DNA from 4 places in the Aureimonas sp. D3 genome. Region 3 is predicted to be linked to each of the others. Evidence: predicted binding sites of a transcription regulator. Region 3 holds the regulator's gene; each other region holds the start of a gene.

Region 1 (3,204 bases), on a different contig from region 3:
GTCTTCGCTTCCATCCTGCGCGCCGGCAACGGGCTCTTGGAAGGGATGCTGGATCTCGTGCCGGCCGCGCGCGTCGCCCATATCGGCATGTACCGCGACCACGATACGCTCCAACCCGTGGAATATTACTTCAAGGCGCCCGAAGACCTCGCCAACCGCCTGATCATCGTGGTGGACCCGATGCTGGCGACGGCCAATTCCGCCACCGCCGCCATGGAAAAGCTGAAGGAGCGCGGTGCCAAGAACATCCGCTTCCTGTGTCTTCTCGCCGCGCCCGAAGGCATCCAGCGCTTCCGCGCCGCCCATCCCGACATTCCCGTCTTCACCGCCTCGATCGACGAGGGGCTGAACGAGAAGGGCTACATCATGCCAGGTCTGGGCGACGCGGGCGACCGCATGTACGGCACGAAATAAGCCGCGCCGCGCAACAGAAGCGCGGAGCGATGGATGAGAACGGCCCGGACGGCGAGCGCGCCATCCGGGCCGTTTCGCGTTTCATGAGGAAGAGGCCTGGAGGCCTCCCCGCTCACTTCGACAGGTCGAGCGCCGCCGTCAGATCGCCCATAGGCTTCTCGTGGTTCTCCGCCAGCGCCTTGTCGCGCAGCACGAGACCGGGAAGAACCGGCAGGTCGTAGCGCTCGGTGATGAAGCGCAGGATCGAGGTCGTGTCGTACTGCGTGTGGTCCACCGTGCCCTTGCGCGCGAAGGGCGAGACGATGATGGCGGGGATGCGGTTGCCCGGACCCCAGCGGTCGGCCTTGGGCGGGGCGACATGATCCCACAAGCCGCCGTTCTCGTCATAGGTGACGACGACGAGCATGTGCCCCCATTGCGGGCTCTTTTCGAGATGGGCGATCACGTCGGCGATGTGCTCGTCGCCGCTCGCCACGTCCGTATAGCCATTGTGCTCGTTCAGATTGCCCTGCGGCTTGTAGAAGGAGACGGCGGGCAGATGGCCCGCGTCGATATCGGCGATGAACTTCGCCCCGGCCATTCCGCCGTCCTTCAGATGCTCGGCGCGCGCGGGCGTGCCCGGCGCATAGGCCGCGAAATAGTTGAAGGGCTGGTGGTGGAACTGGAAGTTCGGCACGGGCCGGGCGTTCTTGCCGTCCAGCGTGTCCTGCCAGGCGCCGGCATACCAGGCCCAGCCGATCCCCTTCTGCGACAGGAGATCGCCGATCGTCGCCTCATGCTGCGGCGGCAGGGTCGTGGGCTTGGCCGGGTCCGCATAGGCCTTGTCGCCACCCTCGGCCGGGGCGTTGGCGCTCGGCTGATAGGGCGGCTGCATCGTATTCACGGCGTAGAAGTCCGGCGTCAGATTGCCGTCCTTCTCGAATTTCGGCATGCCCTCCAGCGCCGAAGCCGGGGAGTTGGCCGCGAGCGTCAGCGTCTTGCCGTCGCCATCCACCGCCGCGATCAGATCCTTGGCCGGGCTCTTGTCGGCGTCGGGATAAACCGGCGCGCAGGCGCAGGCGAGCTGGAAATGGTTGAAGAACGAGCCGCCGAAGCCCGCCTGGAAGAAGTGGTCGGCCAGAACGTATTTCTGCGCGACCTTCCACATGGGCATTTTCGAGCCGTCGAAATGGCTCATGACCAGCGCGCCGGAATCGGCCCATGCCGCGAACTTGTCGTTCTTGCCGCCGTCGATCTGCATCTGCTCCTGATAGAAGCGGTGCCAGAGATCGCGTGTGACGGCGCCGAGCGACAGGTCGAAGCCTTTGGGATCGTCCAAAGCGAAAGGCGCGTTCGGCAGGTGCTCGGTCTGCGTTTCCGTGATGACCGGGGTCACGCCCTTGGCCGTAAGACCTTCCCAAACCGGCGGCAATTCGCTGAGTGGCTTGCCGTCGCGGTCGAGCTGGAGCTTGGATTCGGCGGAGGCCTGCGCGATACCGTCCGCGCCGGGGAAGGCGCCATAGAGATTATCGAAGCTGCGGTTCTCGGCATAGATCACGACCACGGTGTCGATCTTGTCGAGCCCCGCCGGCGCGGCGGATGCGATGCTCGGCGCGAGCACGAGCGCGGCGGATGCGCCCGCCAGAAGACGGCGAGAAAGCTGGGAAAGCTTCATCATCAAGAGCCCTTCGAAAGAGGCCGGCCGCAAGGGAAGGCGGCGAACGGCACGGCCCTCCAGCGGGAGGGTTCGCGCCGCCGCTCTAGGCCCGAGTTCTGACAGGTTCGTGACAGTTTCACATTTGCGTGAAAATTAAATCGACGCTGGAATTCATCGAGATGTCACGAACCACGCCGATAGGAGCGAGCGCCAAGCGCGCCGAATCGCTGTTGCCTGCGAGTTGTCTGGACGATCCGCCGCGGCCAAGCCCGCCGCTTCGCGTGCTGCTGGGTGCGCGAGGTTCGCCCTGTCGATGTGAAGAGTCGCCGATATGACCCCGCAGCCCCTTCGTCTGCGCCTTGCTGCCCTGCTGGGCCTGACGCTCACCGCCTTTGGCGCGCCCTTCCTGCCCGCGCTGGTTCAGGCCGGCGGGCCGCCGCGTCCCGATGCCGCGCCGATGAGCCGTGTGCAGGCCTTTGCGCGGGCCGATGCACTCCGGGCGCTCGGGCAAGAGATGTTCTTCGACCCGTCCCTCTCGGCGTCCGGCCGCCAAGCCTGCTCGACCTGCCACGACCCGGCCCATGCTTTCGGCCCGGCCTCGGCCGACCCCGTGATGATGGGCGGGCCGGCGCTGGACCGACCGGGTGTCCGGGCCGTGCCGTCGCTGCGCTATCTGCAGGCCGTTCCCCCCTTTACCCAGCATTATTTCGAATCCGACGACGAGGCCGACGAGAGCGTGGACAATGGCCCGACCGGCGGCCTCACTTGGGACGGGCGCGTGGACGGCGGCGCGGCGCAATCGGCGATCCCGCTTCTCTCACCCTTCGAAATGGCCAATGCGGATGCGGCGAGCCTCACCCGCTCGCTCGCCGCAGCGCCCTATGCGCCCGAGCTGAAGCGCCTGTTCGGGGGCGATATTTTCGAGCGGCCCGAGGATGCGCTGCACGCGGCCGGCAAGGCGCTCGCCGCCTTCGAGCAGAACCCGGCCGAGTTCTATCCCTATTCCAGCCGCTACGACGCCTATCTCGCCGGCAAGGGCGATCTCACGGACCAGGAAAAACGCGGGCTCGCCCTGTTCCAGGCGGAGGACAAGGGCAACTGTTCGAGCTGCCATGTGAGCGAACGCGCCAATGACGGCGAGCCGCCGCAATTCT
Region 2 (3,204 bases), on a different contig from region 3:
TGAAGATGATGAGCAGAACCAGCATGACGTCCACCATGGGCGTCATGTTGATTTCGGCCATCGGCTGCCGGCGCTTGCCGCGGCGGCGTCGTGATCCTCCGCCCGATGATGCGGCGCCCGTCGACATGCCCATAGTGTCTGGTCCCCTCGTCTATTCTGGCCAAAGGCGCGGCGCGATCAGCGGCCGGCGCTCGCCTTCTCGTCGATCTGACGCGACAGGATGGAGGAAAATTCGTCCGCGAAGGCTTCGAGCCGCATGCCGAGCTTGCCCGCATCCGCCGACAGCTTGTTGTAGGCGATAACGGCGGGGATGGCGGCGATGAGGCCGATGGCGGTCGCAAGCAGCGCTTCGGCGATACCGGGGGCGACGACGGCGAGGCTCGTCTGCTCCGACGCGGCGATGCCCTGGAAGGCGGTCATGATGCCGACCACCGTGCCGAACAGGCCGATGAAGGGCGCGGCCGAGCCGACGGTCGCCAGAAAACCGAGGCGCGATTCCAGCTCGTCCATCTCGCGGGCCATGGTCACGTCCATGGCCTTCTCGATGCGGGTCTGGAGGCCGATGGGCGAGCGGGCGCCCTTCTCGAAGCTCTTCTTCCATTCGCGCATGGCGGCGACGAACAGCGCGCCCATGCCGGACGTCTTGCGGTCGGACAGGGTGTGATACAGTTCTTCGAGCGACTGCCCGCTCCAGAAGGTGGATTCGAACGTGTTGAGCTGGCGGCGGAAGCGGCCGAACCGCGCCCATTTGTCGAAGATGATGGCCCAGGACCAGACGGACGCCGACAAGAGACCCAGCATCACGAACTTCACGACGAAGCCGGCCTGCCAGAAAAGTCCCATCAGAGACATGTCGCTGCCATGGGCGGCGAGCGCAGTCTGTGCGACGTCGTTCATTCCTCTGTCCCTCGAATTCGTGGGGCCGGCGATCGTCCGCGCAGCGGCGCCCTTTCGCACCCGCACGGTGCCGGCCTGACGGGCAGCGGCCCCGACGCGCCATTCCCCTAGGGCTCTTTCGCCGGGGATTCCGGTAAAAGAATGGCGCGACAAGGGCTTCGCCGCGATCCCATGAAGCACCGTTAGGGTTAACAATTCGTTTCGCCGGAGTGAGGAATAGCAGATTTCCCCTCGCGCTTCCGAATGTTCTACCGCAGTGCGGCGTGGATATCAGGCCTCGCCCGTGCTTGGCGCCGGCGTCAGGCGCTCGGCCACCGCCGGCGGCATCCGGCGCGGCTTACCGTCGGGCGAGATCACGGCGACCTTCACCCGCGCCTCGATCAGAAGCTCCTCGCCTTTCAGGATACGCTGGTCGAGAACCACCCGCGCGCCGCCCAGAAGCGCCGTGCGGGTCTCGACGGTCAACACATCGTCGATCCGCGCCGGACGCAGGAACTCGATTTCCATGCGCCGGACGGCAAAGGCCATGGGCTCGCCGAAAGCCCCGTCCATCAGCTCGCGATGGCCGATGCCGTGCAGGCGAAGATAGTCCGTGCGCCCACGCTCCAGAAAATGCAGGTAGCGGGCGTGGTACACGACGCCGGAAAAATCCGTGTCCTCGAAATAGACCCGCACGTCGAGGCGGTGGCCGAATTCGGTGAGCCGGCCTGCAAGTTGTTCGTTCATGCCGGCCTCATAGCGATCTTGTGATCGGGATGCCAGCGCGGCGGCCATCTGTCATCGCGCCGTCATGGACATGTCACCCCGCCGTCATGCCCGGATGCTTGACCGCGAGGGACGTCAGACCATCGGAACCGGAGTGTCCCATGCCGACCCGTCTTGCCATCTCGCTGGCGCTTCTCGCCTCGACGGCGCTGCCCGCTCTCGCGGAGCCCGTCTTCAACCGCGTCGCCGCCTTTCCGGTCGCCGCCAACCTGCCGGAGGAAACGGCGGGCGAGGTCCCGACATCGGCCGAGATCGTCACCGCCTCCGAAGACGGCATGACCCTCGTCTATTCCGACAGTCCGCATGGCGGCATCGGCTTCATCGACATCACGGACGCCCATGTGCCAAAACCCGCCGGCTATCTCAAGCTCGACGGCGAGCCGACCTCGGTGGCGGTCGCGCGCGGCAACGTTCTGGTGGCGCTCAACACCTCGGAGAACAAGGCCAATCCGAGCGGGCGTCTCGTCGCGGTCGATCTCGCCGGCCATGCGATCGGCGCGGCTTGCGATCTCGGCGGCCAGCCCGACAGCGTCGCCGTGTCGCCCGACCGCAGCTTCGCGGCCGTCGCGATCGAGAACGAGCGGGACGAGAAGGTCAATGACGGCGCCCTGCCCCAGATGCCCGCCGGATATCTCGCGCTGGTGCCGCTGAAGGACGGCACGCCGGACTGCGCCAACCTGCGGCGCGTCGACATGACGGGCCTGGCGGCCATCGCTCCCGAAGACCCCGAGCCCGAATTTGTCGACATCAACGACCAGAACGAAGTCGTCGTCTCACTTCAGGAAAACAACCACATCGTCATCGTGGACGGGGCGAGCGGCAAGATCAAAGGCCATTTCCCGGCCGGCAGCGTCGCGCTGGAAGGCGTCGATGCCGAGAAGGACGGCAAGCTCGACTTCACGGGCAAGATCGAGGCGCGCCCGCGCGAGCCGGACGCCGTGAAATGGCTGAAGGACGGGCGCATCGCCGCCGCCGACGAGGGCGACTGGAAGGGCGGCACGCGCGGCTTCACCATCTTCAATCATGACGGCAGCGTGTCCTACGAGTCGGGCGCGACGCTGGAGCGCGAGGTCGCGCGCATGGGCCACTTCCCCGAAAAGCGCGCCGACAAGAAGGGCATCGAACCCGAGGGCCTCGCCAAGGGCACGTTCGGCGGGCAGGACTATCTCTTCGTTCTGGCCGAGCGCGGTTCGGTGGTCGCCGTCTATCGCGACACCGGCGCCGCGCCGGAACTGATGCAGATCCTGCCGTCCGGCATCTCGCCCGAAGGCGCGGTGACGATCCCCGCCCGCAACCTTCTCGTCACCGCCAACGAGGCCGATCTCGGCAAGGACGGCGGCGCGCGCTCGCATGTCATGATCTACGAGCGGGCGGAGGGCGAGAAGGCCTATCCGACCATCGTCTCGATCGACGACAAGGCCGGCAACCCGATCGGCTTCGGCGCGCTTTCGGCGCTCGCCGCCATCGAGGGCAGGCCGAACCAGTTCTGGTCGGTCAGCGATAGCGTCTATGGCAAGATGCCGCGCATCTACATGATCGACG
Region 3 (3,204 bases):
CATGCCCGGCATTCTGACGGGCACGATCATCGGTCTCGCCCATGCGCTGGGCGAAACCGCGCCGCTCCTCCTGATCGGCATGGTGGCCTTCGTCGCCAACTATCCCGCAACGCCCATGGACCCCGCGACCGCTCTTCCGGTGCAGATCTACATGTGGGCCAACGAGGCCGAGCGCGCCTTCGTGGAGCGCACCTCGGGCGCCATCATCGTGCTTCTTCTCTTCCTGGCGGTCATGAACGTCACCGCCATTCTGCTTCGTCGTCGCTTCGAGCGTCGCTGGTAGGAACGATCGGATTTTATATGATGGAAAATCTTCATTTGACCGCCGCCCCGAAGACCAGCACGCCCGCCTTCGCCAGCAAGATGAAGGGCGAGAGTGTCTCGGTCTTCTACGGCGCGAAACAGGCGCTGTTCGAGGTCAATCTCGACGTCTACGAACGGCAGGTGACGGCGCTGATCGGCCCTTCGGGCTGCGGCAAGTCCACCTTCCTGCGCTCGCTCAACCGCATGAACGACACGGTCGAGGGCGCCAAGGTCAAGGGCCTGATCACGCTGGACGGCGAGGACATCTACAACCCGCAGATCGACGTGGTGGAACTGCGCGCCCGCGTCGGCATGGTGTTCCAAAAGCCCAACCCGTTCCCGAAGTCGATCTTCGAGAACGTCGCCTATGGGCCGAAAATCCACGGTCTCGCCAAGTCGAAGACCGATCTGGAAGAGATCGTGGTCACCTCGTTGCGCAAGGCCGGCCTGTTTCAGGAGGTGAAGGACCGCCTTCATGACGCCGGCACGGGCCTGTCGGGCGGCCAGCAGCAGCGCCTGTGCATCGCGCGCGCCATCGCCGTGTCGCCCGAGGTGATCCTGATGGACGAGCCCTGCTCGGCGCTCGACCCGATCGCGACCGCCACGGTCGAGGAACTGATCGACGAGCTGAAGCAGAACTTCACGATCGTGATCGTGACGCACTCCATGCAGCAGGCGGCCCGCGTGTCGCAGCGCACGGCCATGTTCCATCTGGGCAAGATCGTCGAGGTCGGACCGACCGAGAAGATGTTCCAGAACCCGGACGACAAGCGCACGCAGGACTACATCACCGGCCGCTTCGGCTAACCTCGCGCCCGGCCGCGCCGCCGCGCGCGGCCGACCCCGCCAGAACAGGGAGTTCGCATCATGGAACACATCGTTTCCTCCTATGATGACGAGTTGAAATTCATTCTGCGCCGCATCTCCGAAATGGGTGGCCAAGCCGAGCGCATGGTGGAACAGGCCGTGTCGGCGCTGATCCGCTCCGACTGGGGCCTCGCGCAGTCCGTCGTCGCCGACGACATCTTGCTCGATACGCTCCAGCGCGAGGTGGACGAGCGCGCCGTGATGACGATCGGCAAGCGCCAGCCCATGGCGCAGGATCTGCGCGAGATCGTCGGCGCGATCCGCATCTCCAGCGATCTGGAGCGGATCGGCGATCTGGGCAAGAACATCGCCAAGCGCGTCATCGCGGTGAACGATCACAAGCAGCCGGTTCAGCTGGTGCGCGGGATCGAGCACATGTCGGAGCTGGCGCTGGAGCAGCTGAAGAACGTTCTCGACGTCTACGCCACGCGCGACGCCGTGCGTGCGCTCGAAATCCGTGCCCACGACGCCGAGATCGACGCGCTCTACACCTCGCTGTTCCGCGAACTCCTGACCTACATGATGGAAGATCCGCGCAACATCACGGCCTGCACGCATCTTCTCTTCTCGGCCAAGAATATCGAGCGGATCGGCGACCACGCGACCAACATCGCCGAGACGGTCTACTACATCAAGACCGGCACGCAGATGGAGGCCGAGCGTCCCAAGAGCGACTCGACGCCCTCGATCGCCGCGCCCATGCCCGGCGCGAACGGGTAAGCGCCATGGGGCCGAGGATAACGGTCGTCGAGGACGAGGACGCTCTGGGCGTTCTTCTGCGCTACAATCTGGAGGCCGAGGGCTACGAGGTCGATGTGATCGCCCGCGGCGACGAGGCGGATCTGCGGCTCAAGGAAGCCGTGCCGGACCTGCTCCTGCTCGACTGGATGCTGCCGGGCCTTTCGGGCGTCGAGCTGTGCCGGCGTCTTCGCACGCGGCCGGAGACCGAGCGCCTGCCGATCATCATGCTGACGGCGCGCGGCGAGGAGTCGGAGCGGGTGCGCGGCCTGTCGGTCGGCGCGGACGATTACGTCGTGAAGCCGTTCTCGACGCCCGAGCTGATGGCCCGCGTGCGCGCCATGCTGCGGCGCGTGAAGCCGGAACGCATTTCCAGCCAACTCGTCGCCGGGGATCTGGATCTCGACCGCGAAACGCACCGCGTTCGCCGGGCCGGGCGGGAGGTCAAGCTCGGACCCACCGAGTTCCGCCTTCTGGAATTCCTGATGCAGTCGCCCGGCCGCGTCTTCTCGCGCGAGCAATTGCTCGACGGCGTCTGGGGGCGGGACATCTATGTCGACGAGCGCACGGTGGATGTGCATGTCGGCCGTTTGCGCAAGGCGATCAATCGCGGGCGCCAGCGCGACCCGATACGCACCGTTCGCGGGGCGGGCTATTCGTTGGACGAGAATTTCACGAGCCCGCGTCCGGCCTCGGCGCAGCGCGCGGAAGCCAGCTGACGGCTTTCCCGCAAGCGGGTTCGAAACGAAAACGGCGCGGCAAGCAGGAGCTTGTCGCGCCGTTGTTGTTTCAGGAGTGAGAAGCGCCCTCGGGCACCGATCCCGCCCGCTCGACCGCTTGGGCTCAGCCCTCGGCTGCGTCGTCCTTGATATAGGGCTCGACCGTGCCTTTCAGCTTCATCAGAAGCGGCTTGCCCTGGCGGTCCTTCGCTTTGCCGGCGGCCACGCGCACCCAGCCTTCGCTGACGCAATATTCCTCGACATTGGTCTTTTCCGCGCCGTTGAAGCGGATGCCGATGCCGCGCGCCAGAAGCGCCTCGTCGTAATGCGGGCTGTCCGGGTCGATCGCGAGGCGGTCGGGCAAGGTCGGTGTATCGGTCATGGCATGGCCTTCTGACGTGGGGACAAGGGATGCGAAACGGCTCTGGGCTGCACGCCCTCGCGCGCCGGGCCATCGCCCTCCGATGTGCATCCGGTGCCCCTCCATAGAGCATGACGGCACGCAGCGGGAGACGGTTTCTCGGTGGCGAGGAGATGGGCGCGGCGCTCGCGAGCGAGGAGCAAAAAGAAACCCGGC
Region 4 (3,204 bases), on a different contig from region 3:
ATTTCCTCGCGCACGCGGGAAAGTCTGGCGACGGTGGACCGGCTCCTGCCCTTCCTTTCCTTTGTGATGGATCGGCGCAAGCCGCAGAAGGAGTTGAAGCTGCGGGTCAAGGCGATGGCGCGGGACGTCGCCTCGCTGAACGATTTCGTGTCCTTCCTGTCGAACAAGACGACCTTCCTGCTCGACACCACGGTCGGCATGATCTCGATCGAGCAGAACGCCATCATCAAGATCTTTTCTGTGGCGGCTGTCGGCTTCATGCCGCCGACGCTCGTCGCCTCGATCTACGGCATGAATTTCGAGCATATGCCCGAACTGAAATGGGCGCTCGGCTATCCCATGGCCTTGACGATCATGGTGCTCTCGGCGCTGCTGCCGCTTCTGTATTTCCGACACAAGAAGTGGCTGTGAGGCGGCTCGAAAGCCGCCTCTTCCTTGCGTGCTGCGCTTGAACGGTCAAGCCTTGCCCAGCGCGTCGCGCATGAGCGCGGCCGTGCCGGCATAGATGGCGTAAGTGCCATCCTCGTGCCTGACGATCTCGACCTCCAGGCCCAGCTCACGGCAGATCGCGGCCCCACCCGCGATGTCCCACATGGTGGTCACCGGCTGGATATGGCCGTCGAAGCGGCCGAGTGCGGCAAAGAGCATGGACACCGAGGTGCAATGGAAGGATTCCACGATCCATTCGCGCTCGCGCAAGCGGCGCTGGAGCGCGATCGCGGCTTCCAGATCCTCGCCCGGACTGTCGCCCAAGGAGACGAGACCGAGGCCGGGTACGGCCACCTCCCGCTCGAAGGGAACGCCGTTGCGCACCACGCCGACATCCCGCGCGCCGGCCATAAGTTCGCCGAGGCAAGGCGCGGCGATGGCACCCGCCACCGGCACGCCCTCCTCCACATAGCCGAGCGAGATGCCCCAGAGCGGCGAGCCGGCCAGAAAGTTCGAGGTGCCGTCGATCGGATCGACGATCCAGTAGCGATCGGCCGTCTCGCCGCCCTCTTCCTCGCCCACGACGGCCTCGCCCGGATAGCGCTCGGCCAGAAGCGCGCGAACGCGCACCTCGATGCCCCGATCGGCCTGCGAGACGAAATCGCGCGGCCCGGCTTTGGTCTCCGTCAGGAGCTGCCTACGATCCGCGAAATGACCCAGCGCCTCGGCGGCGGCGATCTTGACGATCTCGGCGGCCGTGTCGCGGCGCTGAAGCAAAGAAAGGTTCATAGGCGAGCGCTCCGTAGTCCCCGCGCCGCGAGGTAAGCGACGAGGCGCTCGGACTCGTCGGTCTGGATCGCGCCGACGCCGAGGTCGAGAAGCCGCCCCCAAATCGCGTCGGCGTCCTGCCGGGCGGCCGTGTCGTTGAAATCGGTCATATGGGAGACGTCCAGGGTATTGAGCCAAAGCCGCACGCCGAGGGCGCGCGCCGCCTCCATGCCCGCTTCCAGATCCTCCACGCAAGCGGGCATAGCCTCGATCATGAAGGGATTGAGGCGGGCGAAATGCGCGAGGTCTTCGGCAAAGCGACCTTTTTGCGACTTCACCACCGGCATGAAGGGCAAGGGTCCGAAGGCCGAATGGTCGGCGGGCAGGCGCGTCAGATCGGCCGGCGTCAGTTCCGCCTTCACAACGACATCTTCAGCGAAGCCGCCCCGCAGGATTTCTCGCGTCACGGCAGGAAGCTCGGCAGCCGACTTGGTGTCGACATTGACGAGAAGACCGTGGCCTCGCGCTTCTTCCAGCGCTTCCAGAAGCGTGGGCACGCGCTCGTCGGTCAGCGGCGCATCGTCGCCTCCGCCGCTTTCGCGCAGGCGGAGGGCACGAATCGTCGCACTGTCCTGCTCGGCAACCGCGCCCCGGCTTTGGGTGGTGCGATCGAGCGTATCGTCATGAATGACGAGAATCGCGCCGTCTGCGGTTTGACGCGCGTCGATCTCCACCATGCCGACGCCCAGAGCCCCCGCCTCGCGAATGGCGAGAAGCGAATTTTCCGGGGCGCGGACCCAGGAGCCGCGATGGGCGATCACGAGACAATCGGCCGGAGCGAAGTCCAGAACGGGAGAACGAAAAGAAGCGGCGTCGAGGACGGCCGCGGCAGAAACTTGGGTCATGACAAACTCGGGAAAGGGTCCTTGAGCGCAAGAGGCGGCGGCGTCCCTGAGGGCGGACGGGGCTGGCTCGGCTTCGCGCTACCATGGGCATCATGTCACAACGGTGACAAATCGATGATGAATTCCCGACAAAACCCAAACAAGCGGAAGTTGTGCATCCGCGGTATCGTCATACAAACTTCATTTTACTCTCGCCCCGACGCTCATTATTGGACCGCCGCGACGAACGGCAAGATTTCGTCCCCCTTTTATTTCGATCGATAGGGCTCACAATGCTCACGAAAATCTTCGGCGCCGCCAGCGCGCTGGCGCTCTTGGCTGGTTTGACGGGCGCAGCTCAGGCCGAGCCCGTGAAGTTCGAATTCTGGCACGGTCTGTCGGGCGACCTCGGCGACCGCGTGCAGGAAGCCTGCACCAAGTTCAACGCCTCGCAGAAGGACTACGAGATTTCCTGCGTCAGCCAGGGCGGCTACGAGACCAATCTCCAGAACACGATTGCGGCCTACCGCGCCAAGAAGCAGCCCGCGATCACCCAGGTCTATGACGCCGGCACGCTCGACCTCATGCTATCCAGAGCGTTCGTCCCGGCCAAGCAGCTGATGGCCGACAACGGCTACAAGATCGACTGGGATAACTACTTCCCCGGTATCGGGCAGTATTACGCCACGGCGAAGGGCGAGCTCGAGTCTTTCCCGTTCAACTCCTCGACCGCCGTCCTCTATTATAACGGCGACGCCTTCAAGAAGGCCGGCATCACGGAAGCGCCGAAGACCTGGGAGCAGGTTTCGGCTGACGCCAAGAAGCTGAAGGACGCGGGCTACGAATGCCCGATGGCCATCAATTTCGACCCTTGGTTCTCGCTGGACCAGTTCTCGGCCATTCACAACCAGCCCGTCGCCACCAAGGCCAATGGCTATCAGGGTCTCGACGCCGAAGTCGTCTTCAACAAGACGAAGGTGGTCGACGAAATCAAGTTCTGGAAGAAGCAGGTCGACGACAAGCTCTTCGTCGTGAAGACCAAGCAGCTCGGCATGGACGCTTTCCCGTCCTTCACCTCGCAGACCTGCCAGATGGCGATGAGCTCGATCGCCGACCATGGCAC

What was found. The regulator PhoB, encoded in region 3, activates phosphate uptake and scavenging genes when phosphate is short. The targets are predictions, from matches to a motif close to TGTCATNNANCTGTCAT.
Region 1: a site for PhoB is predicted at 2,167-2,183, ahead of AUL36_RS18100 (acid phosphatase). Genes of this name have one in related genera too.
Region 2: a site for PhoB is predicted at 1,673-1,689, ahead of AUL36_RS01360 (esterase-like activity of phytase family protein). Genes of this name have one in related genera too.
Region 4: a site for PhoB is predicted at 2,270-2,286, ahead of AUL36_RS07525 (glycerophosphodiester phosphodiesterase family protein). Genes of this name have one in related genera too.

The regions. Positions count from the first base shown of each region.
Region 1 is NZ_BBWM01000058.1:125,709-128,912, forward strand. It holds gene upp (uracil phosphoribosyltransferase) at 1-414, shown strand, start outside; gene AUL36_RS18100 (acid phosphatase) at 527-2,071, opposite strand; gene AUL36_RS18105 (cytochrome-c peroxidase) at 2,382-3,204, shown strand, end outside.
Region 2 is NZ_BBWM01000003.1:18,243-21,446, forward strand. It holds gene tolR (protein TolR) at 1-133, opposite strand, end outside; gene tolQ (protein TolQ) at 178-897, opposite strand; gene ybgC (tol-pal system-associated acyl-CoA thioesterase) at 1,168-1,623, opposite strand; gene AUL36_RS01360 (esterase-like activity of phytase family protein) at 1,764-3,204, shown strand, end outside.
Region 3 is NZ_BBWM01000005.1:62,380-65,583, reverse strand. It holds gene pstA (phosphate ABC transporter permease PstA) at 1-283, shown strand, start outside; gene pstB (phosphate ABC transporter ATP-binding protein PstB) at 301-1,110, shown strand; gene phoU (phosphate signaling complex protein PhoU) at 1,171-1,890, shown strand; gene phoB (phosphate regulon transcriptional regulator PhoB) at 1,896-2,627, shown strand; gene AUL36_RS02260 (DUF3297 family protein) at 2,752-3,009, opposite strand.
Region 4 is NZ_BBWM01000029.1:33,210-36,413, forward strand. It holds gene AUL36_RS07515 (magnesium transporter CorA family protein) at 1-411, shown strand, start outside; gene AUL36_RS07520 (inositol monophosphatase family protein) at 457-1,218, opposite strand; gene AUL36_RS07525 (glycerophosphodiester phosphodiesterase family protein) at 1,215-2,102, opposite strand; gene AUL36_RS07530 (extracellular solute-binding protein) at 2,375-3,204, shown strand, end outside.